DNA from 3 places in the Sphingobacterium sp. UBA6320 genome. Region 3 is predicted to be linked to each of the others. Evidence: riboswitches for the same ligand, from Rfam matches in the RefSeq annotation. Region 3 holds a riboswitch; each other region holds the start of a gene.
The links. Region 3 has a riboswitch for S-adenosylmethionine ahead of metE (5-methyltetrahydropteroyltriglutamate--homocysteine S-methyltransferase). Riboswitches for the same ligand answer to the same signal wherever they lie in the genome.
Positions count from the first base shown of each region.

Region 1: linked by a shared signal. The riboswitch ahead of B3P23_RS05095 (O-acetylhomoserine aminocarboxypropyltransferase/cysteine synthase family protein) and the one ahead of metE (5-methyltetrahydropteroyltriglutamate--homocysteine S-methyltransferase) in region 3 are both predicted to bind S-adenosylmethionine.
Region 2: linked by a shared signal. The riboswitch ahead of B3P23_RS03775 (5-oxoprolinase) and the one ahead of metE (5-methyltetrahydropteroyltriglutamate--homocysteine S-methyltransferase) in region 3 are both predicted to bind S-adenosylmethionine.

Region 1 covers NZ_DJTA01000008.1:283,426-293,786, forward strand. The annotation lists gene B3P23_RS05090 (homoserine dehydrogenase) at 1-101, opposite strand, end outside; gene B3P23_RS05095 (O-acetylhomoserine aminocarboxypropyltransferase/cysteine synthase family protein) at 142-1,449, opposite strand; SAM riboswitch class I at 1,678-1,792, opposite strand; gene B3P23_RS05100 (prephenate dehydrogenase) at 2,381-3,223, opposite strand; gene B3P23_RS05105 (pyridoxal phosphate-dependent aminotransferase) at 3,236-4,405, opposite strand; gene B3P23_RS05110 (ABC transporter ATP-binding protein) at 5,252-7,078, shown strand; gene mqnE (aminofutalosine synthase MqnE) at 7,177-8,376, shown strand; gene B3P23_RS05120 (histidine phosphatase family protein) at 8,385-9,011, shown strand; gene B3P23_RS05125 (menaquinone biosynthetic enzyme MqnA/MqnD family protein) at 9,004-9,732, shown strand; gene B3P23_RS05130 (NUDIX hydrolase) at 9,833-10,246, shown strand; gene ispE (4-(cytidine 5'-diphospho)-2-C-methyl-D-erythritol kinase) at 10,290-10,361, shown strand, end outside.
Region 2 covers NZ_DJTA01000007.1:210,532-220,892, reverse strand. The annotation lists gene B3P23_RS03790 (N-acetylmuramoyl-L-alanine amidase family protein) at 1-421, shown strand, start outside; gene B3P23_RS03785 (MlaD family protein) at 488-1,435, shown strand; gene B3P23_RS03780 (S9 family peptidase) at 1,477-3,561, opposite strand; gene B3P23_RS03775 (5-oxoprolinase) at 4,142-4,405, opposite strand; SAM-I-IV-variant riboswitch at 4,441-4,534, opposite strand; gene B3P23_RS03770 (RNA polymerase sigma-70 factor) at 4,820-5,392, shown strand; gene B3P23_RS03765 (FecR family protein) at 5,455-6,513, shown strand; gene B3P23_RS03760 (hypothetical protein) at 6,525-6,839, shown strand; gene B3P23_RS03755 (SusC/RagA family TonB-linked outer membrane protein) at 6,900-9,851, shown strand; gene B3P23_RS03750 (RagB/SusD family nutrient uptake outer membrane protein) at 9,866-10,361, shown strand, end outside.
Region 3 covers NZ_DJTA01000028.1:132,556-142,916, reverse strand. The annotation lists gene B3P23_RS17525 (single-stranded DNA-binding protein) at 1-239, opposite strand, end outside; gene B3P23_RS17520 (hypothetical protein) at 415-786, shown strand; gene B3P23_RS17515 (hypothetical protein) at 1,120-1,614, shown strand; gene B3P23_RS17510 (DUF4833 domain-containing protein) at 1,860-2,387, opposite strand; gene metE (5-methyltetrahydropteroyltriglutamate--homocysteine S-methyltransferase) at 2,531-4,843, opposite strand; SAM riboswitch class I at 4,999-5,103, opposite strand; gene B3P23_RS17500 (phosphatase PAP2 family protein) at 5,179-5,835, opposite strand; gene B3P23_RS17495 (response regulator transcription factor) at 6,009-6,698, opposite strand; gene B3P23_RS17490 (sensor histidine kinase) at 6,758-8,590, opposite strand; gene B3P23_RS17485 (hypothetical protein) at 8,714-9,079, shown strand; gene B3P23_RS17480 (TetR/AcrR family transcriptional regulator) at 9,317-9,952, opposite strand; gene B3P23_RS17475 (aminotransferase class I/II-fold pyridoxal phosphate-dependent enzyme) at 10,025-10,361, opposite strand, start outside.

The DNA of each region.
Region 1 (10,361 bases), on a different contig from region 3:
TTTTTAATTTCTAAATTTAAGTTTTTAGTCTTGATAATGTCGTACAATCCTTGTCCTACAACTCCGAATCCAAACATTCCAATCGTTAATTTCTTACTCATAGTTGTTTTTTACGCTTTTATATAATGGTGCTATCTGAAATTATTTTATTTTATCGAAAGCTTGTTGTAAATCATCTTTAATATCATCGACATGCTCAATTCCTACCGATAACCGTAATAACCCAACAAATACTCCTGCTGCTTTTTGTGCCTCTGCACTGAGTTGCTGGTGTGTTGTAGCGGCTGGGTGGATGATCAATGATTTTGTATCACCTACATTTGCTAGATGGCTAATTAACTCTAGGCTATCTATAAAAGCATCGGCTTTAGTGACATCGCCTTTTATCTGAAAAGAAAGAACCGCTCCATATCCATTTTTTAGGTATTTCTGTGCATTTGAATAACTTGGTGAGCTTTTCAAGCCCGGATAGTTCACTTGCTCAACTTGCGGATGCGCTTCTAACCATCTAGCGATTTCTAGGGTGTTGTCTACATGACGCTGAACACGTAGCGAAAGCGTTTCTAGACCTTGTATAAGCTGGAATGAGTTGAAAGGTGATATAGCCGGTCCGAAATCACGAAGGCCTTCCACACGTGCACGGATTGCAAATTGGATGTTGCCAAATGGACCATCTGGGCCAAATACATCTGCGAAGACCAATCCATGATATCCTTCAGAAGGTTCAGAAAATTGTTTAAATTTACCATTGCCCCAGTTATATGTACCACCATCAACGATGACACCGCCAATACTTGTTCCATGTCCGCCGATCCATTTTGTCGCAGATTCGACAACAACAGAAGCACCATGCTCTAGCGGTTTGAATAGATAGCCCCCAGCTCCAAAAGTGTTATCTACGATTAAAGGTAAATCGTGTTTTTTAGCAACTGCAGCTATTTTATCAAAATCAGGAATATCATAACTTGGATTTCCAATTGTTTCTAAGTATAATGCTTTCGTATTTTCATTGATCAATGACTCAAACTCCTCAGCTGTTGTCTCTTTCGTGAAGCGGACCTCAATTCCAATTCTTTTAAATGCAACTTTGAATTGATTGTATGTACCACCATAAATATGGCTACTCGACACAAAATTATCACCAGCCTCTAAAATATTATTTAATGCGATGAACTGCGCAGCTTGACCAGAGGCAACCGCCACTGCAGCAACACCACCTTCTAATGCAGCAATGCGTTTTTCAAAAACATCTGTTGTCGGATTCATCAGACGGGTATAGATGTTTCCAAACTGTTTTAATGCAAATAAGTTAGCGCCATGTTCCGCATTTTCAAATACGTATGAGCTGGTTTGATATATAGGTACTGCACGTGCGCCAGTAGTTGGGTCTGCAACTTGTCCTGCATGAACTTGTAGAGTTTCGAATTTTAAATTTTTATTTGTAGACATGGTTTTTTATAATTAATTAGTTGAATATTTTCGTGAATATTATAGAGTGAGGATCTGCACATGTAGATGCACTTGCTATCCATTAAGTAAAAAATGGATAGATCTAACAATAAAACATAAACATGTGCTCAAACATTCGCATTGAAGTTGATGCAAGAGTTGTAAATGTTACGTTGGTAATTGAACTTACCCTGTTGTTTTTTTGTAATGTAAATATCATTGTCGTTTCATTTATATCCTCCATAACAATATTGATATGGACAGGAATTGGCACCTTTTCAAACGTATTTTGAAGGTTGCCAGTGGGTCATTGAGCCAGTCTCTCGCCACTTCTTTATAAATCAAGACCTGATTGAAAGGTTTTGATTAGGTGTATTTCGATTCGATCTACGTTGCAAATATATGTCTTGGAATTTAGAAACCAAAATATTTTGAATTATTTATTTAATACATGAGTAAGAAATGTAGTTTCTTTTTCTTGAGAAAAAGGTGTAATTATTAAATATGAAGAGTGTTAAGTAATTTAGGTTAATTATGGAATCAAAAGAAAACAAAGGATAAGGGAGATGTGCGTCTTCGCATTCTTAAAAGGTGAAAAAAACGCTTTGCACAAATCGGTTACAATTCGACATCTATTCGTAAAGTAGCCGCCAATCCGCTATAATTCCCATTATTATCTATCTGTCCTATAAGGACAAGAGTGATATCGGATATGCTGTTCATCAAGAAGAGCATTTACACATTGATCCTAGTAGAAATAAAGGTTGAATCAAAAGAACAAGTTGATGATTCTCTTAGTTTAGAGAAATGGTTGATTGTATGTGATCGCACAATGGCCGATGATGATGGCTGCGAACAAAAAAATGCTAGAAGTATTGGCTTCTAGCATTTTTTAACTTAAGTGAACGACCCTAAACTAATAACAGGAGCTTTATTTTATAATGCGCTTTATTTTATTAGATTTTTTAATCAACTTATGTAATTGTGTATAGTTTTCCTCTTGAATAGCATCTTTCAGAGCTTGCAACTGTTTAATATTTTCTTCCAATACTTCTAATACGTTTACTCTATTTTGTTTAAAAATAGGTGTCCACATATCGGGAGAGCTTTTAGCCAAACGTACTGTGGATTCAAATCCAGAACCCGCTAATTCAAATATCCTGCCCTGTGATTTTTCTTTTTCTAATACCGTTAAGGCTAGCGCAAAAGAAGTCAGGTGGGAGATATGTGAAACATAAGCGGTATGGGTATCATGTTCTTCCGCAGTCATAAATGACGTGCGCATTTCCAGTTGTTCAGTAATGGAATCTGCGAGTTCAAAAGCGTCTTCATCAGATTTAAAAGCCTCCACGTAGACCATCATTTTATCTTTGAACAAGTTTGGTAAAGCTGCTTCTGGGCCAGAATATTCAGTCCCTGCCATAGGGTGAGCCGCCACATACCGACCACGATTTGGATGTTCTGAGATCAATTGTAAAATATTAAGCTTAGTAGATCCCATGTCAATAATGACTTGGTCTGTTACTAGATCTAATAATTTTGGTGCCAACGAGATAATCGCATCCACAGGAGCCGTGAGAATAATGACCTTGCATTTTTCTAGTGCCTCTTCCAACGTTGCTTTCTGATCGATAAAGCCAATTTGCAATGCTTTTGTTAAGTTAGCATCACTTTTGTCGACACCAAATACCTGATCACAAAAATGCTTTTCTTTTAGTTTCATGGCGACTGAGCCACCAATTAAACCGACGCCAATAATGGCTATATTTATCATGTTATTTTAATCTTAATTCGTTTCTTTAACTTCTTTAATTCGCTCAATAGCCTCTTGCAACACTTCAACTGAAGCACATAAACTAATTCTGATATAGGAGTTTCCAGCAGTTCCAAATATACCTCCTGGAGTAATGAAGACACGTGATTGATTTAATACCTCATCACTAAGAGCGTAGCCCGATTCGTAACTGTCAGGAACTTTTGCCCACACAAATAAACCAACTTGATTTTTTTTGTAGATACAGCCTAGCATGTTCATGATTTCAAAAACTAATGCTCTTCTTTCATTGTAGATTCCATTTAATTCTTGATACCACGATTGATCTAATTGTAATGCTTTGGCCGCAGCAAGCTGTGCTGGCAAGAACATGCCAGAATCCATGTTGCTTTTAAATCGCAGCACTTCATTGATACGTTCTTCTGCACCCACTAACATACCGATTCGCCATCCAGCCATGTTCGATGACTTACTTAATGAATTAAGTTCTAAGGCAACATCTTTTGCTCCTTCAATAGACATAATGCTCTTAGGGCTGTCTGTCAAGATAAAACTATAAGGGTTATCGTGGCAGATTAAAATATGGTTTGCCTTTGCAAAAGCAATCAATTCAAGATAAAATCCTTCATTCGCACTAGAGCCCGTAGGCATATGTGGATAGTTGATCCACATCAGTTTTACTTTCGATAAATCGTTTTCAGAAAGCTTTTTAAGATCAGGTAACCAATCTGTTTCCTCAGATAAATCATAGGTAATAGCTGTGGCTCCACTTAGTCGCACTGCAGCGGCATAAGCAGGATATCCCGGGTTTGGTATTAAAACCTCATCACCTTCTTGCAAGTAAGTCATGCAAATATGAACAATACCTTCTTTAGAACCTATTAAAGGTAAAATTTCTGTATTTGGATTGAATGTTGCCTGATAATAGCGTTGATACCAATCTGCAATAGCTTGTCTCAATATAGGCGAGCCTTTATAGTTTTGATAGCCATGTACATTGGCTTTAGCCGCTTCTGTCGTCAAGGTCTGAATTACTTCAGGATGAGGTGGTAAGTCTGGGCTTCCGATACCTAAATTAATCACACGAGCACCTGCTTTATTGAGCTCATCAATTTCTCTTAATTTTTTTGAGAAATAATATTCTTCGGTTTGTTGCAACCTTTTGGCAACTTCTATTTGCATTATGTTCTGGTATTTTACTATTTACAAGGACTAAATTAGGTTTTTTCTATTAAAATAATAGTATAACCCATTGTACATTTTAAATAATGTTGCTTTTTAAATTATTGATATTTCCGTTGCATATATTTTTGTTGATGTAGTGCATGGTGTTATTGCATTCATCTTGATCAAGATTGCGGTTTTGAATTCATCAAAACATGGAGCATGATTATCAATAGATATGGTGTACGTTGATATCAAGTATAAAAGGCTTTTTTATCCGTAATCTATTGTAATACGTCTCGATATATATGTAGAGCGACCCCAATATATCTTATACATGCAAGCAGGTTGCGAACAGGGTAGTATCATGGTGAAAATACTATAAACACGGACTGAACACGGACTCAACATGGACTTAACATGGACTTAACACGGATTTAAGATGAATATAATAAGCATATCATACCTATTTATGATGAAGCAAACTCGAATAATCTGCGAATACAAGCTCTACTTATTGAAAAGCTAATGCCAATAAAAATTGGGTTTATTGTTGTTAAATCGTGTTTTTTGTAAATTTATTAAAAGATTAGTAATCCCCTCAATAGATTGATTGGCATAAACTAGAGTTATGCTTGAACGGTTAATAATCAATCAACGAGTCCGAGTCAATTATGATCAATAAGATGTTTTCTGAGTTATATTCATAAATCATAATGCAAAACCGCTAGGTATATTGTGGTTTAAATTTGGTGTTTATTGGATGAAATTTATAATATCATCGAAGTGCAAGATTTCATTCCTTGAAAGTATTCCTTATATATTGCGCGTAATTTTAGTATTTTTGCTACCTTAATATTATAAATGAAAACTTACTTTAGGTTATTATCTTTTGCCAAACCCATTGAGAAATACGCAATTCCGTATATTATCTGCACCCTAATTACGGTTGTATTCAGCACATTGAATTTGGCGTTATTAGCTCCTTTGTTGCAAACTCTTTTCAATACAGATCAAGTTTCTTCTCATGTAGTATTAGCAAAGCCCGATGGATATTTTGATATTCTCGGTTACTTCAATTATTATGCAAGTCTGGCTAACCAACAGTTCGGTGCTTATGGTGCATTGAAGTATGTCTGTATCGTGATCGTAATTTCCGTATTTATAAGCAATTTGTTTCGTTATTTAGCCCAACGAATTATGGAAAATTTGCGTATTCACACTTTATTGAATTTACGGAAGACGGTATTTGATAATGTCATGGATCTACATTTAGGCTATTTTAATGGACAGCGTAAAGGCGATATTATTTCCAAAGTATCTTCTGATGTTCAGGTTGTACAGTATTCTGTTACAGGTACATTGCAGGTTGCTTTTAAAGAGCCACTTCAACTCATTGCATATCTGGTTATGTTATTTGTTATTTCTGCAAAACTGACTTTATTCGCTATGCTCGTCATTCCAGTATCTGCTTTTTTTATATCTAAAATTGTTAAAACTTTAAAGGCACAAGCGATTGCTGGTCAAACATCTTATGCGAATATGATTTCTTTCTTAGATGAGGCATTATCTGGTGTTCGTATCATTAAAGCCTTTAACGGAACAAATTTCGTTAAAAAAAGATTTAATGATGAGAATGATCGTTATGCGGGTATCATGCGTGCAATGGCAAGGCGCCAACAAATGGGTTCACCTGTATCTGAATTGTTAGGTGTGATTATGGTCGCTATCATTTTATTATATGGTGGTAATCTGGTTTTATCAGGGAGTGATGAGTTTGGAGCATCTGAGTTTATTGCCTATATCGCTATCTTCTCACAAGTAATGCGTCCTGCAAAAGCATTGACAGATGCATTTAGTAATATTCATAATGGTATTGCGGCTGGTGAGCGTGTACTGGAATTGATTGATACCAAAAGTGAAGTTACTGATAAGCCTAATGCGAAGAAAATTACTGATTTTAAAAAAGCGATTGAGTTTCAGCATGTAGATTTCGCTTATGGTGAGAAAAACATTTTAAAACATATCAATCTAATTATTGAAAAGGGAAAAACAATAGCGCTGGTCGGTCCTTCTGGAGGGGGTAAATCTACTTTGGTGGATTTAATTCCGCGTTTTATGGATGTTACAGCAGGTCAAATTTTGTTTGACGGTATAGATTTAAGGGATCTAGATCAAGAATCTCTACGCACAATGATAGGTGTAGTGAATCAAGAGTCTATCTTATTTAATGACACCATCTTTAATAATATTACCTTTTCCAATACATCTGCGACCCAGCAAGAGGTTGAGAATGCTGCCAAAATAGCTAATGCTCATGAATTTATCTTGAAAACAGAATCCGGTTATCAAACGAATATTGGTGATCGTGGCGCTAAACTTTCTGGTGGCCAACGACAACGAATTTGCATCGCGCGAGCTGTATTGAAAAACCCACCCATTATGTTATTGGACGAGGCAACTTCGGCATTAGATACGGAATCCGAAAAACTAGTTCAAGATTCTTTATATAAGCTTATGGATAATCGTACTACGGTAGTCATTGCACATCGATTAAGCACCATTCAGAATGCAGATAAAATTGTGGTGATAGATGGTGGCCAAATTGTAGAATTTGGAAGTCATACAGAATTGATTCAGAAAGAGGGTTTGTATAGAAAATTGATCGATATGCAACAGTTCACAGATTAATGGTTATTTCATTGATATTGCTGTACCAAAAACAAGGCTAGATTCTACGAATTTAGCCTTGTTTTTGGTACATTTGTTATAGACTAGGAGACATGATAATGGATGCTAAAGAAAAATTAAATTTCTTACTTTCTAATCCGCTTTTGGATAGTGAGTTAAGAAATATAGCAAATAAAGTGTTGCAAGAAGAACGCATCACATTTGATGAGGGTGTATACCTTTATAAAAATGCCGAATTGGGTTATTTGGGTGTTTTAGCGAATTATATTCGGGAGAAAAGACATGGGGATATCACATTTTTCAATCGTAACTTTCATATTGAGCCTACGAATGTGTGTGTTTACGATTGTAAGTTCTGTTCATATTCCCGTATGATCAAAGAGCGTGCAGAAGGATGGGAAATGGAGGTAGATGGTATGATGAACATCGTAAAGAAATATGATGATGAAGCCGTTACAGAAGTTCATATTACTGGAGGTGTCGTGCCCAAACAAAATCTTGATTTCTATGCGGAATTTTTTAAAAGATGTAAGGCACATCGTCCAGAATTGCACATTAAAGGTTTAACGCCAGTAGAATATTACTATATATTCAAGAAGGCAAAACTGAGCCATTATGAAGGTATGAAATATTTGCAGTCTTGTGGTCTGGATTCGATGCCTGGTGGTGGAGCAGAAATCTTCCATCCAGAGATCAGAGAGCAGATTGCACATGATAAATGTACTGCAGAACAATGGCTAGATATTCACGAGCAAGCACATAAATTAGGGATGCATACCAACGCAACCATGCTATACGGTCATATTGAAGAGTTTTGGCATCGTGTGGATCACATGGAAAGATTGCGTCAACTGCAAGATAAGACTGGAGGTTTTCAAACTTTTATTCCATTGAAATTTCGAAATAAAGAAAATCAAATGTCACATATTCCCGAGGTTTCTGTTATTGAAGACTTGAGAAATTATGCCATAGCACGTATTTATTTGGATAATTTTGATCATATTAAAGCCTATTGGGCAATGATTTCACGGGATACAGCTCAAATGTCATTGGCATTTGGTGTTGATGATATTGACGGAACATTGGATGATACGACGAAGATCTACAGTATGGCAGGAGCTGAGGAGCAGAACCCGGGTATGTCAACGCAGCAGTTGGTTGAGTTGATTCGCAAGGTAGGACGTCATCCAATAGAGCGTGATACCTTATATCAGGTTGTCACCGATTACAAGGATGTAGTTTTTGAAGACGATAGCAAGAAAAAAAATTATTATGCACTACCTGTTGTAAATAATTAAGATATATTTTGAAAAAGACTTTTTATTTTATTCGCCATGGACAGACCGATCTGAATTTGAAAGGTATTGTTCAGGGGCGTGGCGTGAATTCTCCACTTAATGAAACGGGACTGGCACAAGCTCAGGCTTTTTATGATGCTTATAAAGATATCCCGTTTGATAAAATTTATACCTCAACCTTATTGAGAACACATCAGACAGTAGAATCTTTTATCAGAGATGGTATTTCTTGGCAAGAACTCGAGGGTTTAGATGAAATTAGTTGGGGAATCTACGAAGGTAAAGAGCAAGACGAATCTATCATGAGTGGATTCAATGAGCTGGTCTCAGCATGGAAAAATGGTGAATTGGATGTCAGTGTAGATGAGGGGGAATCTCCTAATGCATTGATGTTACGTCAAAGTGAGGCCATCGCACATATGGTTAAACAAGAGCATGAAGAAACCGTATTGGTCTGTATGCATGGTCGCGCATTACGTATTATTCTTTGCCTATTGACAGGAGTAGATGCCTCAAAAATGGATGAATTTCCTCATACAAACACTGCCTTATATAAATTAACGTATGATCATGATCAATTTGAAATTATTGACTATTATAATACGAAACATCTAGAGGTATTGACAAATGGATAAAGTGAGAGTATCGGCAGTTTCGTATACGAATACATTGCCGTTTTTAAATGGGATTAGACAATCCGCAGTTTTAGATCAGATCGAATTGAGCTTGGATAATCCGAGTGTATGTGCCCAAAAAGTGATTGATGACCAAGCTGATTTAGGTATAATTCCTGTGGCGGCTTTATTAAGTCTTCCGCATGCGCATATCATTACCGATTATTGTATTGGTACAGAGGGGGCTGTTGATTCGGTTTTTATTTTTGCTCACAAACCGATTGAAGAAATCCAGACATTATATTTGGATAAGCAATCACGTACTTCTAATGGGTTAGCACGAGTACTGCTTAAAAATCATTGGAAGCGCGACGTGAGGATCGTGACAGATATCGAAGGGGCTGACGCGTATGTACTGATCGGTGACCGTACGTTTGGTAAGAAGAAGACGGTACCTTTTGTTTACGATTTAGGACTTATGTGGAAAGAATTTACAGGTCTTCCATTTGCATTTGCAGTCTGGGTGAGTACAAAAACATTAACAGTAGATTTTATAAGGTTATTTAACGAGGCTCTAAAAGTAGGCGTCTCTGAGCCTGAAGCTGTAATTCCGGGCCTACCCAAATATGAAGATTTTGATTATCATCATTATTTAACTTCAAGCTTAAACTATCATCTTACTGATGATAAGAGGAAAGCTATTGATCAATATTTAGTTTTATTAAAAGAGTTAGATACTTAGCAGTAAAACAAAAATTGGTAAAAAGCGATTATGGAGATAATCGCTTTTTACTTTATATTCTTAATTATAGGAAAGTAGTTTGATTTCAATAAAAAAAGATATGAACAAGATTTATTTAGCAGGAGCTATGGTAGTGGATCCGAATAACAGGCTTTTGGTTGTTAGGAAAAAAAATTCTGCATATTACATGATGCCAGGTGGCAAGATAGAAAAAGGTGAGCTTTCTTCTCAAGCACTTGTTCGAGAATTAAAAGAAGAGTTAGATCTAAATATCTCCTTATCTGAGCTGGAATACCTAGGGTTTCATGAGACCGAAGCTGTCAATGAAGTTGATACCATAGTGAGGGGAGAGATCTTTAAAATTGAATTAAAAGCAGCCCTAGATGTCTTTCCACAGGCCGAGATTGAGGAAGCTATTTGGTTAACAGTGGATAATTATGAAAACTATCAATTAGCTCACCTTATCGAACAATTTACTATTCCAATTTGGAAAGCAGGTACTTTTGAATATTAAAATAGAATTTAAAGTTTAACCGATCTCATATTAAACACACATTATGCTATCATTTGCAAATGCTAAAATAAATCTGGGCCTACATATCGTAGGAAAACGGCCAGATGGTTATCAT
Region 2 (10,361 bases), on a different contig from region 3:
AGGAACAGAGACTATTGTATCGGGCTCACATCGTTTAGGCGAGCAGACTGCTGCAATTCGTGAAAATGCCTCCCTATTGTTAGAGGAAAATTATAAAGAAAATTATCAAGGATTTGACCCCAAAGATCCAGAAAGTTATATCATCTTCTCATTAATGAAAAATCAATACCGTGAGAAGAGTATCAAGTTGGCCAACTTGATGCAACAAGAATATGTAAAATCAGGTCGTGTAAGTAGAGGAATTTTAGAGCAGGGATTAGCCGTCTTAGCGGAGGCGGGTATGCCTGCAGTTTTGACAGAAATAGGTTTTATGAATAATCGTACTGAAGAGGCTTTTATGCTATCGGACGAAGGACAGGAAGAGATCGTACAAAACTTAGTCGCCGCCATTAGTGCATTCAAAAAAAGCGTCGAACGATAAACTTATTTGCATTTGTCTTGTTTAAATGATAAATTGAATTCATATAAAACTTAAGAAAATATTATTTTGAAAATATCAAACGAGACTAAAGTCGGAATTTTAACTGTAGTTGCAGTTGCATTATTGTTTATTGGGTACAGCTTTTTAAAGGGTAATGATGTATTTAGCAGTGACAATACATATTATACATCTTATCAAGCTGTCGATGGTCTGACAGCCTCTAAACCGGTGTTAGTAAATGGATATCAAATAGGACGTGTGTCGAAGATGACCTTGCAGCCTGATGGTAGTATCTTAACACAATTCAAAATCAGTTCCGAATATAAGGTACCCAAAAATACCATAGCACGAATAGCCAGTACCGATCTACTTGGAGGAAAGGCGATCGTATTTGATATGGGGAATAGTGCGGAGTTGGCCAAGGATGGTGATATGTTAGCGTCGGGTATCCAGGCAAATATCATGGATAAGGTCGAGCCGATACAGAAAAGAGTTGAAACCATCACCATAAAATTAGATTCAGTATTAACAGTTGTCAATTCTGTACTGGACGATCAGTTTCAAAAAGATTTTAAGGAAAGTGTACATAGTATTTCAACATCATTAAAAAATGTGGAACTCATTACCAAAGATGTGGAAGGGCTTGTGGGCTCGGAGCGTAAAAGATTAACAAATATCATCACGAACTTAGACATCATTACCAATACCTTTAAAAATAATAGCGGTCAAATAACAGCTATTATGTCCAATTTAAATACCGTTACTGATAAAGCCGCTAAGCTTGATTTTCAACAAACAATGGATAAAGCTAATATGGCTATGAGCGATTTCCAGACGATCGTTGATAAAATCAACAAGGGACAGGGCTCAATAGGCCTATTGATCAATGACGATAAGCTTTATGATAATTTAAATAATGCATCGCAAAGTTTAGATCATCTGATGAAAGATATTAAAGAAAAACCTGGAAAATATATTAAACTTTCCATCTTTGGAAAGAAGGGTGAGGAATAAAATAAAACGGGCTCGATATAATTTCGAGCCCGTTTTGTTTATTATAATGTTTCTTTTAACCAACCAAAAAATTCTCTTTGCCATACTTGGGCATTATGTCCCGATAGCACCCAATGATTTTCATCGGGTAAATAAACCAATCTACTTTTAATTTTCTTTAACTGTGCAGCTTGGAAAGCTCCAAGTCCTTGTCCTATCGGCACGCGGTAGTCGTGACCACCTTGAAAGATCAAAATTGGTGTATTCCATTTCTCGATATATTCGGATGGATTGAATGTGGTGTACGATTTTTCATTTGCTTTGTCCCAGTATGGGCCGCCCAGCTCATGGTTAGCAAAAAACATTTCCTCTGTCGTGCCATACCAGCTTCTCATATCAAACAAGCCGTTATGCGCGATCAATGTTTTAAACCTATTTTCATGTACACCAGCGAGCATATAAACAGAATATCCGCCATAGCTAGCACCAATAGCAGCGCGGCGCGTGGTGTCTACGTATTTTTCTTTCGATATATCATCAATCGCAGATAAGTAATCACGAATCGGCTGTCCACCCCAATCTTTGGAGATCGCCTCATTCCATTTCACACCCCATCCCGGCATACCGCGACGGTTGGGAGCGATGACAATATATCCTTGAGATGCGATAAGCTGTAAATTCCAACGGAATGAATAAAATTGTGTTAAAGCCGATTGTGGCCCGCCTTCACAGTACAAGATCGTTGGATATTTTTTTGTAGGATCAAAATCAGGAGGGTAAATGACCCAAGAAAAAAGGTCTTCACCATCTGAGGCTTTTGTAATTCTGGATTCAATCTTATTATCACTGATCTGCGCATACATATTATCATTGACAGTGGTCAATGGAGTTAACTTTTTACTCTTTAAGTCATAACGGTACACCTCTGTAGCTCTTGTAAATTTTGTAGAAGTTACAATTAACTGATTATCGACCTGCCCAACAATTCCTGTAATATCAAAATTTCCTTCAGAGATCTGTTTGATGGACGCTAAGGATTTGTTCTTAAAATTAGTAGGAACAATTAATTCAAATAGTTGTACCGTTCCTTTAGCAGGTGCTACAAAATAAATTTTGCGATTGTCCTTACTCCAGGTAAAAGAGTTTACGGTACCATCCCAATGCGCGGTTAGATTTAGTCGTTGAGAAGATGCTTTATCAAACACAATGATATCATTTTTATCCGCTTCGTAACCATCCGTTTTCATGCTCAACCAAGTCAACTTGGTTCCATCCGGACTGTAAGTTGGATTGGTGTCGTATCCAAGCATTCCTTCAGTTAGATTGGTTGTTTGCTTGGTGGCAAGATCATAACGGTAGATATCCGTATTGGTACTTACAGCATAGTCCGTACCAAATTTTTTCTTGCTCACATATAAAATCGCTTTACTATCGCGCGTCCATTCAAAATCTTCCGATCCGCCAAATGGCATTTGAGGACTGTAAAATGGCTCGTCTTGTAACAGATCAATTGCTTCACCAATTTTTCCATTATTATAGGAAGCCACGAATGGATGGTTAAATTTTCCATTATTAAAAGTATCCCAATGACGGTAGTCCAGATTGTCGAATACATAGGCATCGGACTTTGGTAAATCCTGATATTTATCTGTACTGTGATACTTTTTGATTAAAACAGCTTTGCTGAATAATATGTATTGACCATTTGGAGATAACTTGACATTTTCTAATTCAGTATCGCTATTTGTCAATTGTACAGCTTCACCCTTATATCTGTTCTTTTTCCAAAGCTGACCTTTGAACAAATAAATAATATCACCATTTTCTGTTATCTGTACCACAGACTCGCCGCCTTTTTCACTGGTTAGGGGAGTAGCGTTGCCTGTCTCCAATGATAAGGTGTATAAGTTTTTCTCTGAGCTGTTGGTCTCCACAGCGTAATTAGAGACACCATATACCAATGTTTTACCATCAGGAGAGATTCCTTCGGCAGAAACACGGCCTAATTTCCATAGGGTTTGCGGGTCTAATGGAGTTTTTGCTGGTGTTTCCATATTAACAGTTAGTTTCGTTTCTTTCTTTTCTTGCGCCATAGTTGCCGAAGCACAAAGTAATACAGAAAGCGTTATTAAAGATTTTTTTTTCATCAAAATAATTTATTTTAATAAGGAGTGTGATCATGGATTGAGCTCTTTTCACTCGATTCATAAAAAATACAATTATGAGCATGCAAGATACAAAATCTACTTTATCTAATGTAATTCCTATTTTCTATTTAGGAAGGCTTTTGACGAAGTCATTTTATAAAAGCTTTGAAAATTTTAGGTAGATACATATTATGTAATGATCAGGTGATCATATCCGTATTTTTGGGAAATTAAAGCAGAGTATCAAATAAAAAATGCAGATATGCTTGGCACAAACTATCGATGCATCTTTTGTTTAGAGTATTAATATTGTGCTCGCAATTGGAAATAAATCAGGAGAGAACTATTGTTTAAAGTAGATATGATAAACGATAAATATACTTTTAAGGAATATAATTTTGTAAAAGCTTCAATTGTTCGAAAATAATAAACAACTGAAGCTTATTAGTAAAATAACTGAACTACTTTTTGTAAGCTTGATATCCTAATCTTTTTAATGCCAATTTAGAGTATAACAAGCTGTGGATCTGATTCATTAGACTAGTAGATAAATTGCAAAGATCATGTCGTTCTGACTATCCTACTGAACAATTGGAACAAGCGTGTTTTTTTCTAATCGAACTGCTACATACTTGACGGAGGTAAAACCATCTTCTCTTGAAATAATGTTGGAAAGGTCTAAACCTCTTTTAGAAAAAGTACTGATGAGAGCCGTGCGAAATGTGGATTTGGAGGAACCCCAGCCTTTTTCCGATACCGTATCATTGTTGAGTTGTATCAGTTCATTGATGGTGTAATAACTGAATTTTTCCAGTAAGTGTTGATAAAGATTTGGTGTTGACATACAATTTAAAAATTTAAAGGATTAAACCATAAACTGTATCCAGATATTTTTGGTCGAAACCCATATTAATTTACCACCGCGGTTACTTAACTCGGTTGGTATTGCATCGTGCAATTCTGAATACTCTACAAAGTTAGTAGATTTTATTTTGAATCAAAATTTATTTTAAAATAATTGGATGATATTCTTTTCCCGCATAGGTCTATGCTTAACTACATAGATTTTGCTATAGCTTCATGATCAAGTTTGATATGGATATTTTTTTGATGCAGTTACGCGATTCCTTTATTGGGGTAAAATACCGAATACCCGAGTTCTCGATGGTTAACTGTCTTGTTTTCTTTTAATTATTATTGTAGTTTTGGCCCATCACATGGATTCGTTTTGTAGATATTCGACAGAACGGGGATAAAAATGAAAAACAACTATAGCTCACTCGATAATTTAACTTTACAAAAGTTGATCCGAGCTGGAGACCAAGAAGCATTTAAGATCATTTATGAAAGGTATTGGGATAAGATATTTGTAATCTGTAATAACAGGCTTCCACAGACAGATATTGCGGAAGATATTTTACAGGATATCTTTGTTTCTCTTTGGAAAAACCCCAAACTTGACGAAATTCAAAATCTTGAAGCCTATTTGTTTCAGGCAACTAAATTCTCTATTATCAAATATTTAAACCGATCTTCTCGAGTTGAATATATTGATCATACCTCCTATGGTCTGTTGGATCGGATAGAAGAACTTAATTTGGATGATGCCTTGAATTCAAAAGAACTTCAGCAACTTATTTTTCAGGAGATAGAACGACTACCGGAGAAGACCAAAATTATCTTTAATTATTCTCGAATCGACAATCTCAATAGTAAGGAAATCGCTGAAAAATTGAATATTTCACCTCGTACTGTTGAAAATCAAATAAGTAAAAGTCTAAAACATTTGAGGATTTTTATAAATAATTTGAAATCTTTATTATTTTTTTAATTTTCGGCGTGCGTTGATTGATACTTGTGGTACTTCTATTATAGACCACGATTGTTAATCATATGAAATCGCAACAAGAAATAAAAGAAATTATTGCCCGTATCAACCAGGGTACGGCTTCTAAGGATGAGATCCGCCAATTTCAGCTTTGGTATAATAGTTTTGACGATAGTCAGACCGAGGTTGATAGCGATGTCCCTCTTGTTGAACTCCAACAGAAACATTGGGAAAATATAAACAATCGTATCGCTCCAGTGAAGATGAAGCAGATACAATGGTTATGGAAAGTCGCAGCAGCCATCGTGCTTTTTTCAGCAGCGGTTGCTTGGATATGGTTAAACCAACAATCTGACGTTGATAAACCGATATTTAGGTCAGCAGTTCTAATAACAGATGATACAGGTCAGAGCGAAGAGATCAGTGGCGACCTAAAGGATTTTCTTGATACAGCAAATTATGTGGATCTGAGGAACTATAAATCGTTGAGCTCATTAGCAACAGGTAAAGGTGAATTTACAAAAGCCATTCTTCCTGATGGCACCAAAGTAACTTTAAATGTGGGATCTAAAATTTCTCTATCCCCAGATTATGCTAGTTCTTCCCAAAGGACAATCTCCTTGGAAGGCGAGGCTTATTTTGAAGTAACGACCATTCCGGGACGGAGCTTTGTGGTCACAACTTCAGATCAGCAAATAAAAGTTCTCGGAACAAAATTCAATGTAAAAGCATATGCCGACCTTGAAAAAACAATAACCACACTGCATGAGGGTAAAATCGAATTGACCAATGGTCGTCAAAGCTTGATTTTAAAACCAAATGACATGGTGCTCAATACAGATGGCTCCTTCATTCGTGAAAAACTAACCAGATCGGATAAGGAGGCTTGGCGCAATCTAGATTTTGAATTTGATAATGAATCTATTAAATCAGTCCTAGACCAGTTGAGTAGTTGGTATGGTTTTGAGGTTGTATATCAGACATCTATACCTAATCAGCATATTTCCGGTAAAATAGCAAATGGTTCCAAAACCGCCGATGTGCTTGAGATCATGAAAAACCTAACGAATGGAAATTTCCAGCTTAAAGGAAATCTTCTGTATGTAACTTTTGCAAATAATTAACCTTAAATAAAATGAATGAAAAATTCTTTAAACGAAGCCCGGCTTTTTTAAAGCCCGAGTTGCTTTCGGTTAAACTCACTACCTTGGTGGCCATTGGATTGCTGACCTGTACTTCTCAGCATAGTTTTGCACAGCAAATTCAAGTAGATGGTACCAAAAAACCTTTAAAAACTGTCTTAAAGCAGATCGAAGACCAATCTGGTTATTCTTTTGTCTATGATGCTGATATTTTGGAAAACGATCCTGCTTTACAGCTTGCGCTCAATGAAAATGGGATTAAGGAAGCGCTAGCAAAATTATCCACAGCACTAAATGTTGAATATTAGATTGTCAATAAAACGATTACACTTACCAAGCCAAAAGTAAAGCAGGGCTCTACTGTATTGTTGAAGGGGCGGGTAGTCGTTGATGATCAAGACGGAAAAACAGCTGCCAATCAAGCCGGTGTAAGTGTAGCCTTAAAAGGTACGAGCAAAGTGATCGGTACGGACAATCGTGGCGAATTCAATATCGTAGCCCCTGTGGAAGGTACGTTGATCATCAGCTATATCGGATATAAATCGCAGGAAATACCTGTCAAGGAGATCATGAAAAACTCGCGGATTGTATTGGAGAAGAGTATGGATTACCTGGATGAAGTTATTGTCACGGCTTATGGAACCAAAGAGTCGCGTGAAAATCAGACGGGATCTGCTTTTGTGATCACAAGAAAGGAATTAGAAAATAGACCTACACTTCGTCTTGATGCTTTGTTGGAAGGTATTATACCCGGAGTAGAGTTCAATTCACAAGATGCGGGCACGAATAGTTCAGCCAGATCACGCTACAGTACACGCATACGTGGTGAATCGTCCACGGTAGGTGGAACAACTTCCAATGAGCCTCTATGGGTGGTGGATGGCGTACCGCTCTATACCGGCGGAACGACCAATTCGATCCCCGGGATGCAGAACTCGATTAGTCCATTGACCTATATAAATCCCAACGATATCGAGAGCGTGACCGTCCTTAAAGACGCAAGTGCTACGACCATATATGGAGCCAATGGTTCAAATGGGGTAATCTTGATCACCACTCGTAAAGGTAAGGGAGCACCAAAACTTAATTATACATTCCGTTCAGGGATCAATAAACGTCCCACGACATACCTCAACCAGCTCAACGGTCTTCAATACCTGAATCTCGTCAAAGATATGGGAATGATGGATCAACTGGGTAAATTAGATACCAATCAAAATACAAATTGGGCAGATGTCTACAATCGTACTGGCTTGACAACCTTGCATAATGTAAGTCTTTCGGGCTCCACAGATGCAGCACGCTATTTCCTAGCTGCCAATGTGTACGATGAAAAACACATGATCATTGGCAACACCACCAAGCGGTATGATGTACGTTCAAATGTAAGTGGTAATGTCGGAAAACGCTTGATTATCAATTCAACCATGTCGGCTTCCTATACCAAAGACGATATGTTCAATCCTGGAAATGCTTATTTTCAATACAGTCCACTCATCAGTCCTTATGGACCTAATGGAAGTTATATAGAACGAGATCCAAATGGTAATTTGTTGCAAAATATGCCGGGATTATCGGATCAAAATGATCAGAAACAAGAAGCCGCCCATGTGCTTGGATCATTAGGATTCAGCTATCAATTAATGGATGGATTAAAGTTTACCAATCTGAATGGAGCTGATTTTACCAGTGTCAATGAGGATATGTATAATTCGATGTATAATTATTCTGGTGCCTCAAGCAATGGAAGTGCATATCGAGGACAGTCACAAGTGCTCAATTTGATCAGTACCAATACATTGACTTTTGATAGGAAGATATTTGGTGGAGATTTTGACTTTTTAGTGGGTACCGAAGCGAGAAAAGAGGAGCGTCGTTCTGTTTCTGCGACAGGAAGCAATTTTCCCAATGACGATATCCGAGAAGTTGGTTTTGTGGCAGTAACAAGTCGTGTAGGAACAACAAGTCGTGACAAACAGACTCTACTTTCTTATTTTGGGCGGGCTGGTTATGTATATGACAAACGCTATGCGATCAACTACACCTATCGAAAAGATGGAAGTTCCAATTTCGGAAAGGATGTTAAATGGGGTACATTTATTTCTGTAGGAGCTGCCTGGACTGCGAGTAATGAGTCTTTTTGGCCTAAAAATAAAGTTATCGATTTCTTGAAATTTAAAGTGTCGTACGGGAACAATGGTAACTCTAGATTTAATTCATCTTATGCCAGCGGTATTTATAAATACGATGCCGACTATAGTTATGGCGGTAATTCTGGTACAACGATGACACGAGGTGTCAATGACGGACTGAAATGGGAAACAACCAAAATGCTCAACACGGGTATAGATTTTAGATTATTTGAAAGATTTAATATTGCTGCAGAATATTATCGTAATGTAACGCATGATATGATTGACAATGCCTATGTCTCGATGGTAACCGGATTTCGCCGTACCTATGAAAATGTAGGTAAAATGCAAAATACGGGACTCGAACTGAGCGTGAACGGAGATATCATCAAAAAAGAAAAGTTTAATTGGAGTGCCAGTTTTATCCTATCCTCCAATCGTAATAAAGTATTGGAGTTAAATGAAGATATCGATCGGGTATCCGGAACTACGATTATGCGTCCTGGTTATAACTCAAGATCTTACTATTTAGTACGTTGGGCTGGCGTAGATCCTTCTACTGGTGATCCGATGTGGTATGACGTAAATGGCAATATTACCAAAACTTTTAATACCAATGATCGGGTCATTGCTGGTGATGCGACACACAAGTATTACGGTGGTCTGACTAACTATATTACATATGATAACTGGAACTTTTCTGTCTTTTTTAAATATGCAAAAGGAGGGCTTTATTTTGATCAAGCAGGAAGAAACAATGGTTTGGATGGTCTTAGTATTTTAAGCGGAAATCAATCCATTGATATGTTAAATTCTTGGCGTTTTCCAGGACAATTGGCCACTTCGCCTAGACTTTCGAATACAAGTACATCGTCCATCATGAATTCTACTCGCTTTTTATTGGATAGGACATATCTCAAATTGGACAACATCAGCTTAGGTTATACTTTTAAAGCCGGATTAATAGAACGCTTAAAATTAAGTCATATCTCAGTGACCGCTATGGCCAGCAATTTGGCGATATGGACACCCTATTCAGCAAAAAAAGGGACAATCAAGAATTATGAAGCATTAGCTAAGCAATACGGTGTAACAAGCAGTAGTGTCGTAGATAATACCTATGCCAATATGCTTTCAGAATCCAGCCGAGTGCTTAATTATTCTTTGAATATCAATATTGGTTTTTAAAATAAGAATTTGAAATGAAATTATTTAAATATACGTTTGCTGCCCTCTGTTTTTCATTAGTAAGTTGTGGCAGCTCTTTTTTAGAAGTAGCGCCTATCGGGCAATTGGGCAAAGAACAGTTATTCTCAAATGTCAATGGCATGCGTGATGCCTTGATGGGTAGTTATAGTCTAACTTCTCGTTTTTTTCAGTCTCAATACGGCATATATGGTGATTTGCGTGGCGACGATGTACAGCGCAGTACGACATCAACTCAAAATTATATGTTGACAGACTACAATTATAATGTTGATGAAGAGGATGGAACCGGTGGGACCATGGCTATCTGGTCCTCAGGTTATGAAGCCTTAAATAACATCAATAATATCATCAACTCTGCAGCAGGTATTCAACCTACTCTGAATGGTAACTTGGATGATTTTAATAGATATTTAGGGCAGAGCCACATCATCCGGGGCTTACTTTTCCTTGCACTTGCCAATGTATATGCACAACACTATACGTATACAG
Region 3 (10,361 bases):
CCTTCAGCTAGGATTTGAGTTCCTTTCTGACACTGCTTTTCAATCATGTTATTGATGTTACCCCATACTACTAATGTATGCCATTGGGTTTCGTCTACCCAATCTCCATTTTTGTTTTTAAATAGATCTTTTGTGGCTAATCGAATCGATGAAACTTTTGTTCCGTTCGTACTTGTCTTAATAATTGGATCAGCACCTATATGACCGATCAGTTGGACTTTGTTTCTTAATGTACTCATAACTTTACTTTTAAATGTTTGTAAAAATGTTTAACTTAAATACTTGCTTTCCTTCGAATTATTCTTGAGGAACAGAAGCAAAGATGAAACGTAAAGCGAGTTTTAGTCGGTGATTAAACGTTTGTAGTCGACTATAGTCGTTTGTAAACGTTTGTTGTCGTTTATTTTGAGATTTATGGAAGAAGAAATTAATTTAAAAAGTTGTCTAGAATGTAAAAAGACACTAATAGGTAGGTCTGATAAAAGATTTTGTGATGATGCCTGTCGCAATAGCTATAATTATAGGCAAAATAGTGATCACACTAACTTGATTAGAAAGATCAATCATACATTACGTAAGAATAGACGTATTCTACAAGAAGTCCTGGGAGAGGAGGGGATGCTCAAAATAAGCAAGGAAAAGATGTTGTTGCAGGGCTTTGATTTAAAATATCATACTCATAATTTCACCAATGTAAAAGGACAGACTTATTATTTTATTTACGAATATGGCTATTTGTTACTGGAAAATAATTTATTGTTGATCGTAAAACGCGTACCTAAATAGTTTCTTGAAAAATTTATTTTGAAATTTCAATTTTGTTTTAAATTTTTGCATATCAATTTGGTATTCACAATTAAAAATATAAGAATATGTTTGCTATATTAAATAACCCGACTTCAATCCAAAAGAAGGATCTTGGGAATATTCTTCAGAATACTTTTTTCTCGTAGTTACTCCTCTTTTGACTTTATTTTGGTCTCGACAATGTTCGAGTAATTCATGATGTCTTATATATTTCGGAAGTCGAAGTATATAAGATGATCTTTTATTAATTACTGTTTCTGATATAAACATCGTTTATGTCAGGATCTTTTGAGAATTGATGCAATATATTTTATGAATAAATATGTGTTACAGGCATTGGATAATTATCCATATTACCTGGAAAATACGATAGAATCTTTGTCATATGCCCTATCTTATGACGAATCAAATACGATGGCGCTATGCCTGATGGGGAGGCTTCATGCTGAACAATTGTTTGATTTTGAACAAGCAAAGAAATATTTTCAAGAAGCGTTAGTACATAATTTATATGCTTTGGAAATTTATCAACCTTATATACAGACTTTGATTGATACCAATGCATATGAAGAGGCTGAAAAAACAATTGAGTTTGCTCTAACAATTCCTGGAGTTTCACCTTCATTATTTCTATTAAAAAGAGTACTCATATTGGAAAAACTTAAAAAATTTAAAAAAGCCTTAAAAGTATTAAAATTGGTTAGATTGGAAAATGTTGATACTGAGATGTTGGCCACGATCAAAGATATTGAAGATCGAATTAAAGGAAAACGGAAAATAGGACGTAAACAAAAAATAACGAAATGATAGGTTGCACGTTCTAATGTATGGACAAATTCAACAAATTGTGACTATAATAAAAAAAGTACTAGACGTATATCCTTCCATTGAATTAAAGAAGGGTATACGCTTTAAATATCATCATGCATCATCGTCATATAAAACGTATTATCTTCTTTTCATTGAAGAGGTACAAACTCATTAAAATAGAAAGTCTGATGCAATAAAGCATTGAGTATGATAAGGTGACGAGATTGCTTTCTAAAAATCAATTACGGCACTAATTTCTCTCGGACTTTATTGCCTTTGTGGTCTATTCCGTAAAACAAGAGATAATCGACTCGTGTCCCTAGACCAGACGTTCCTTCCTTTTGTTTGATAAAAATACGATGTAGATTAAATTTGTGTCCATTTAATGTGGTTTCTACATAGGGTTTACCTGCTTTATCGACCTTAAGATATAGCGGTTGATTTTTATAAGACACAATCTCAAACTCAACTATATTGTTCTCTAAATTTTTTGAAATGATTCCGTATGCGAATTTTTGTTGAATACTCGTTAAAGGTTTAATTTCTCCTCCTTTATCATACAAAATTCGATAGTTATTGATAGGAATGTTGGCATTGAGATGCTGTTTATCAATCATATTGGCTTCATATACATAAGTGTTATGGCCTTCGCTATGTTGAATATAAAAAAGGGTGTTAGATTTGAAAGGAGGGATCGGATAACCTTCTTGTGCATAGATATAGATAGATGAAAAAAACAGCAAACAGAAAAACCAGCTTAAAATTTTCATGATATACACTTTTTTTGATTACAGTAAAATTAATCTTTCTGTGTTAAAGAAATAGATAGAGCGTATTATTTTTTTGTAAAAAAAAGATCCCGAAGTAAAATTACTTCAGGATCTTTTATATTTATAATTCTAAAACGCTAAACTTATTCAGCTCTTAAGATTTTGGCAGCTTCAACCATCGCTTCTAAAGCAGCTTTAGTTTCTGGCCAAGCACGTGTTTTTAAACCACAATCAGGATTCACCCAAAGTTGTTCTGCAGGAACTACAGCTTTAGCTTTGTGCAATAACTCAACCATTTCTTCTGTACTCGGTACACGAGGAGAGTGGATGTCATATACACCTGGTCCAATATCGTTTGGATATTTAAAGTCAGCCGCAAATGCATCCAATAATTCCATTTGTGAGCGAGAAGTCTCGATGGTAATTACATCAGCGTCCATTGCAGCGATATCTTCGATGATATCATTGAATTCAGAGTAGCACATATGTGTGTGAATCTGTGTATCGTCATCTACATTAGAAGATGAAACACGGAATGAACGCACAGCCCAATCTAAATATTGTTGATGATCGGCTTTACGCAACGGAAGACCTTCACGAATTGCTGGTTCATCGATTTGAATAATTTTTATACCTGCTTTTTCTAATGCTTGTACTTCATCCAAAATTGCTAATGCAATCTGATAAGTTGTGGTAGAACGTGGTTGATCGTTACGTACGAATGACCATTGTAAGATCGTTACTGGACCTGTTAACATCCCTTTTACCGGACGGTTAGTCAAAGTTTGGGCGTATGAAGACCAACGAACAGTCATATCAGCAGGACGGTAAACATCACCATAAATAACAGGAGGCTTTACACAACGTGAGCCATATGATTGTACCCAACCATTCTTAGTGAAGGCATAACCCGCTAATTGCTCTCCGAAATACTCAACCATGTCATTACGTTCGAATTCACCATGAACTAATACATCGATATCTAATTGCTCTTGAAGACGGATTGTTCTTTCTGTCTCCTCTGCGATTTCTTTGTCATATTGTTCTTGAGTAATTGCACCTTTTTTCAAATCAGCTCTCCATTTACGGACATCTTTTGTTTGTGGAAATGAACCAATTGTCGTAGTTGGGAATGCTGGAAGGTTAAATTTAGCTTGCTGTGCTTCTTTACGAGCAGCGAATGAAGATGTGCGTTTTGCGTCGTCGTCAGTGATGTTTGCAGTACGCTCTTTGACTTCCGGTTTGTGAATTAAAGAAGATGTACGACGGTCTTCTGCAGCAGCTTTATTAGCTTCGAAACGCTCCGCAGTTTTTGCATCTACTTCACCTTCAGCTAAGATCGCTAGATCTTTTACCTCTGCTAATTTTTGCTTAGCAAATGCTAACCAATTTTTAACTTCTTTAGGCAATGATTCTTCGTTATCCTCATTGTCTAAATCAAAAGGTACATGTAATAAGGAACTTGAAGGTCCTACTAATACACGGTCTTTGCCTAGAGCATCAACCGCTTTTTTGATTTGTGCTAAAGATTTTTCGTAATCATTTTTCCAAATGTTACGTCCTTCAACAACACCTAATGAAAGTGTTAATGTAGCAGGAACTTTAGCTAATATAGTGTCGAGTTGATTTTCACCTCTTACTAGATCAACATGAACAGCATAAACTGGTAAGTTTAGAGCGGTTTCTTCGTTGTCACGTAATGCCTCGAAATAAGTCGTTACAATAATTTTGATGTCTTGAGCAGCAGCAGCTAATTTAGTAAATACACTAGTGTATAAAGCACGTGTTGCATCATCGATATCTAAAGCTAAAAATGGCTCGTCAATTTGTACATATTTTGCACCAGCAGCAGCCAATTTGCCTAAGATTTCTTCATATACGGGAACCAACTTATCGATTAGATCGATACGATTGAAACCAGATTCTTTTTCTTTACCTAATAATAAGTATGAGATTGGGCCGATTAATACAGGCTTAGTTTCGATACCTAAAGATTTTGCTTCATTGTATTCGTTTAAGAATTTCTCTGAAGTCAATTTGAATTCTTGATTTTTTACGAATTCTGGAACAATGTAATGGTAGTTAGTATCAAACCATTTTGTCATTTCCATTGCCGTTACATCAACGCCATCTTGTTGAAAACCACGCGCCATTGCAAAGTAAAGGTCCAAATTGTATCCTTTATCTTCGTTGTTTAAGAGTGATTGGTATTGTGCTGGAATAGCACCTACAGTTAGAGTCAAGTCTAATACTTGGTCATAAAATGAAAAATCATTTGAAGGGATCAAATCGATGCCAGCATCTTTTTGAGTTTTCCAGTTGCCTTCACGGATTTTCAGTCCAGCCTGCAATAATTCTTGCGCGCTGATTTTTTTAGCCCAATATGCTTCATTGGCCTTTTTCAACTCGCGGAAGGCACCTACACGTGGGTAACCTAAGTTGTTCGTTAGTAACATAAATATAAAATTATTTTATTTGTTCAACCTTAACGAAGCAAGAAATTAGATGGATTTTTTTTATTTGAAATAAAAAACGATCAAAAATTCTTGAATCTATTTACTAAATTTTTTGATTGCTTTTAGAGAGGAGGGCACAAGATATATTTGTGTCTAGCTTATCATTCCCACTTTTTGATGGGGTAGAATGTAGCACCTTGTCAATCGACAGGTTGCTAAGGCTTCATTGGGTCTATTCCCTCTGCCTTTCTCTATAAGCGCTGTAAATATCGGAATTAGTTTTATAAAAACAAATATTTTGTAACTTTTATATCAAAATGACAATAAATCAAGGCTTAAAATTGAAAATTAGCAGATACACCAAGTTGTTTCCCATTGTAAAATGGAGTTGCCATGGTTAAGTAACTTGTCTTTCTTGATTGCAAATGTTTATCAAATAGGGGTAATAGCCAGTATGCTATTTTTGTTCCCATGATACCAATACCTGCTCCCATAGCGACATCCGAAAACCAATGTTTCTGATTGTACATTCTGAGGTACCCTGTACCCGCAGCTATTGTGTATCCTGCGATACCGTACCAAATGGATTGATCTTTATACTCTTGCCATAACATCTCGGCTCCCGTAAATGCGACAGCAGTATGTCCGGATGGGAATGATTCATGATCAGCACGATCTGGTCTCAAAGTAGGAGTGGTCTGTTTGATCGTGTATACCGTAGATAAGGTGATGGCATGAGCGATCGCACTAATGGCTAGACGTTCTTTGAAGTTATGTTTACTTGGGACACCTAGGAAATTGAGACCGTAAACAGCTGCTGAAGGAATAAAAGCACTGACATTATCAAATTTGAATGTTTTTGATGGATCATTGTTTATGGAATTATTTATCTGTTGATCTTTATTTTTGAGGTATGGGCTGTTTAAGGAGATTATGCCATAAGTCATTAAAGCAGCGGGTACTATTAATTGTTTATAATTTATTTGACTCATACTGGTGTCAAAATCTTCATTATTTTTTTGTAAAGTATCTCTTTGCGCATAAAGAGATGGAGAGTAGCAAAAGATAGAAAGGATAAAAAAAATTGTTATTGATATTTTCATTGTAGCAAGATAAACAAAAAGAGATGTTTTAACATCTCTTTATTATTCGGAGTAAATGTATATTAGCTGACCAATAATTTATAGCCTTTTCCATGTACGTTAACAATCTCAACTTTTGGATCATCTCGTAGATATTTTCTCAGTTTACTTAAGAAAACGTCCATACTTCTCCCTGTGAAATAATTGTCATCATGCCAGATTTTTAAAAGTGCTTCTTCTCTTGTCAGTACATCATTCTTTTTTAAACAAAGTAACCTTAATAATTCGGCTTCTTTTGTCGATAGCTTCTGCTGCACACCTTTGTGGGCTATTTGCTGACTGGTATAATCAAAGAAGTATTCTCCAATTTCAAATTTATCGCTCACAACCTGATCATCTTTTTCTCTTATAACACGTTTGAGCAACGCATTTATGCGAAGGAGTAATTCTTCTACTCGAAATGGTTTTGTGATGTAATCATCGCCGCCAAGTTCAAAAGCTTCTGTCTTATCTTCCATCATGCCTTTTGCGGTAGCAAATATGATCGGGGTTGTCGTATTTATTTTCCTGATTTCTTTACCGACTGTAAAGCCATCTTTTTTGGGCATCATGACGTCTAAGATACATAGATCATATGTGCTTTTGCGAAATTGATTGACGGCCTCTTCACCATCAGTGCATAAGGTAACATCAAATTTTCCCTTAAGCTCTAAATAATCTTTTAATAAGTCTCCTAAGTTTGGATCGTCTTCTGCTAATAATATCTTCTGCATATTCTTATGGTTTTGTTCGAATATTGATGATAATATACGAAATTAATATCGATTTAAATTTAATTTTTTATAGGTAATACGATGTCAAATTGTGTTCCCTTGTCTTTGTCACTTTTTACTTGAATTTTGCCATTCATTCTTTTGATAATATCGTACACATATGAAAGTCCTAACCCAAAGCCTTTCACATTGTGGACATTTCCTGTTGGAATGCGGTAAAATTGATCAAATATTTTTAAGAGATGATCCTTTGCCATTCCGATCCCATTATCAATAATTGTTATGTGAATGCTGTCTTTTGTATTTTTAGTTTTAACAGTTATGTGTGGATTATCTTTACTGTATTTAATGGCATTGTCCACCAAATTGAAAAATACATTTGATAAATGAAGTTCATCACCTACTACAACATCGTTTTTTGCGTCAAAATGATGTTCAAATTTACCACCTACTTTTTGTAATTGCAGCTGCATACTATCCAGCACTGCTGATAATAGATCATTAATATGGATAGGCGTTTTTTCTAGTTTTAAAGTCTCTTTTTCGAGACGGGCTATATCTAAGACTCGTTCAATATGATTGCCTAATCTAACATTCTCATCATATATGATATTGGCAAGTCGCTTTACTCGACGCTCATCTGATATGATTTCGGGATCACGTAGAGACTCACTGGCTATCATGATCGTAGCGACAGGAGTTTTAAATTCGTGCGTCATATTGTTTATGAAATCAGTTTTCATTTCTGAAACCTTTTTTTGTTTGAATATGATGAGTAAGGTATATGCAAAACAGCCGATTAAAAGAAAAAGTAAAGCTAGAGTTGGGAGTAGCAAATAACTCATATTATCGACAATAATTGTACTCTTTCTCGGGAAATAAACGCTTAGTCTTCCAGGAGGCGAGCCAATATCACCTTTAAATAGGGCCGTTGAATAGCGCGTTATTTTATTGGGTTTGATAATATTATCGATGGTTTGTATTCGGAAAACAATATTACTGCTATCTCGAACCTCAATGTTGAAAGGGTAGTGGATATCGCGTTCAGATAATTCCTCTTTTAATAAATTTTGAATGAGATTGATATTTAGACGCTCTCGAAAGGGACGCTTTGATAACTCCATACCGATAGCTACATCTTCTATAATACCGCTTTTTTTACCACCAATGGCAGCAATGGTATCAAATACATTTTTCCCATTACCAATTAAATTTTGACCACTCATGTTTTCGAGTTGATCTTCAAGTTCAATTATTTTTTTTGAGATTTGTTTATTAGATCTTGGGGGTAAAGTCGCTATTTTGTATTCAATAGCTTGCTTTAGGACAGGGTCTATCGTTGGAATAACAAATCGGGCACTATCATCTTTTGCGTTTACTCGAGGTAAAAATTTGGTAGCGCCAATTTCAACATATTCTTTTACGACATGGTCTGGACTATTATATTTAATAACATCAATACTCAATACATTCTCTTTATTCTTTCTATTGATGTAGGTTTCATAAAATGAATTCTCAATTGAAATAACACTTGGGAAAGTTTCTTTCAATTGATCTTCTGCTTCTTTAAATTTTTCTTTAATAGCATATTGCTCAGATCTGAGATTTTCTAACTCTCTTTGAAGTTTCAGCTGCTCGGCTAGATGTCGCTGCTTCTCTTGCTCAAACTGGTATTTTTTAATATTCGTTTGTTGCTGTACTTTCGCAAAGTCAATAACTTCTCTACGCTCTATTTTGCCGGCAACAGCTGTTAGAGACGCATTAACAGATTCATCAAAAAGCTGTGATTTTTGGCGGTATGATTCTCTAATAAAATAGAATTGCATAGCCGCAACGCCCAATAAGGCGAGGGTCATCAAGCTAATAATCAAAACGATGCTACTTTTCTTCATTTGTTACAAATATAGGAATGCTTTCTTTGATTTAACGGCATTTAACAATGTTTAACAAGCTTATTGTTTCATTTTAAAATGCTATTGGTTAATTTAGATTAACATTTTTTATAGTTGAAAAATATGAAGAAGATATTAACCTTGTTTTGTTTTTCTATTTGCTTTTTTTTAACACGAGCACAAATTATGTCTAAGGATACCTTGAAAGGGAAGATTAATTCAAATAACAGTAAATTCCATTCGAAAGCACCTTTTTTAAAGATTCCGCAAGATTCAAATGTTCATTACCATTTGAAATATAAAAAGCTTGATGAAAATTCTGCAATTAAGATACCAAATTCTATTGAACATTCAGAGTTTTCAATACGAAACAGTATTCCTCAGTTGAAAAATAAAGGATTAACAGATAGTGTCAAATTTTTACAAGATAGTCTGATCCATCGAATGGATTCTCCGTTAAAAAATAGAATGGATGCCAAAGAAAAGTAGTAACTGATTTTTTCTTTTGGAACATATATTTGATATTATTCTATATGATAAATCATACTCACTCATTCACCACCAAAATAATATGAATGGTGATGTTTTGTTTTAGTTCTTAAGGGATAATGGGAATTACCTATATTTTAATAGTAATAGGATATTTTGGTTATATATATTGATAATGTTGAACAAAGGTGCTTACTCACTACTAGATTCTTTATTGTCGTAAATTAATGCTCATTATTATTCCGCCTCATAAGTCTGTTTTAAAATAAACTTAACAGCCTCCTTAATACGATTCATACCTTCTTCGGTTGTAAGATCGATCTCGCAAAAAGTACTATCAGTCATTTTTGTATGTAATACTAAATAGTAAATACCTGCTACAAGTAAACTTGAAACTGCTCGGAGGTCTACATTTTTACCTGCTAATTCCTTGTCAGAATATGGAAAGAAGAGCGAACTCATTTTTTCTCTCGATTGTGTCACATGGGACATAATATCTGACTTTTCACTAATCTGCCACAGAACAACTTTTTGCATTTCGTCATTTAATGCAAAATAGTGAATTTGTTCCAATAACAGTTTTTCTAGAAAATAACGCGTACTGTCATCTTTAGAATTTGCTAATGTTTGTTCTGCGGCAGCTGTCGCTTCTACCCAATAATCTTTTCCTTTGATGTACGTTTCAATTAGGTTTTCAACGCTTCCAAAATATACAGAGATTAACTTCCTATCGACACCTGCTGTACTGGCGATATTAGCAATTGTTAAGCCTGTATATCCTTTTTTTTCTAAAACAATGCCGACAGAATGAATGAGCTTATTCATTGTTCTACTTTTGTCGTTTTTCTCCCCCTGATACGTTTTTCTAGCCATGGTAGTTGTGTATGTGGTTAAACATTAGGTTCAAAGTTAATTTAAATATATCATTTTCTTTAATGATTGATTTTATGTGGTCTTTGTAAGATTAATTTTTTTCGCAATTTGTTCAAGTACATTTAATACGTGGTCCAAATTTTCTCTAGTATGGGTTGCCATTAAGCTTGTTCTTATTCGGGCATCTTTTTTTGAAACACCAGGATAGACAATACAATTTGCATATACACCAGCAGCTAAAAGCATTCTTGCAACTTGAGATGTTTTGTGTGGATCACCGATTTTTATAGGAATTATTGCAGACTGTGACGTTCCAATGTTTAGATTTAAAGATAATAGACCTTTTTTAAAATATGAAATATTTTCAGCTAATTTTGTACGCCATTCTGGTTCTTCATCGATTAGTTTT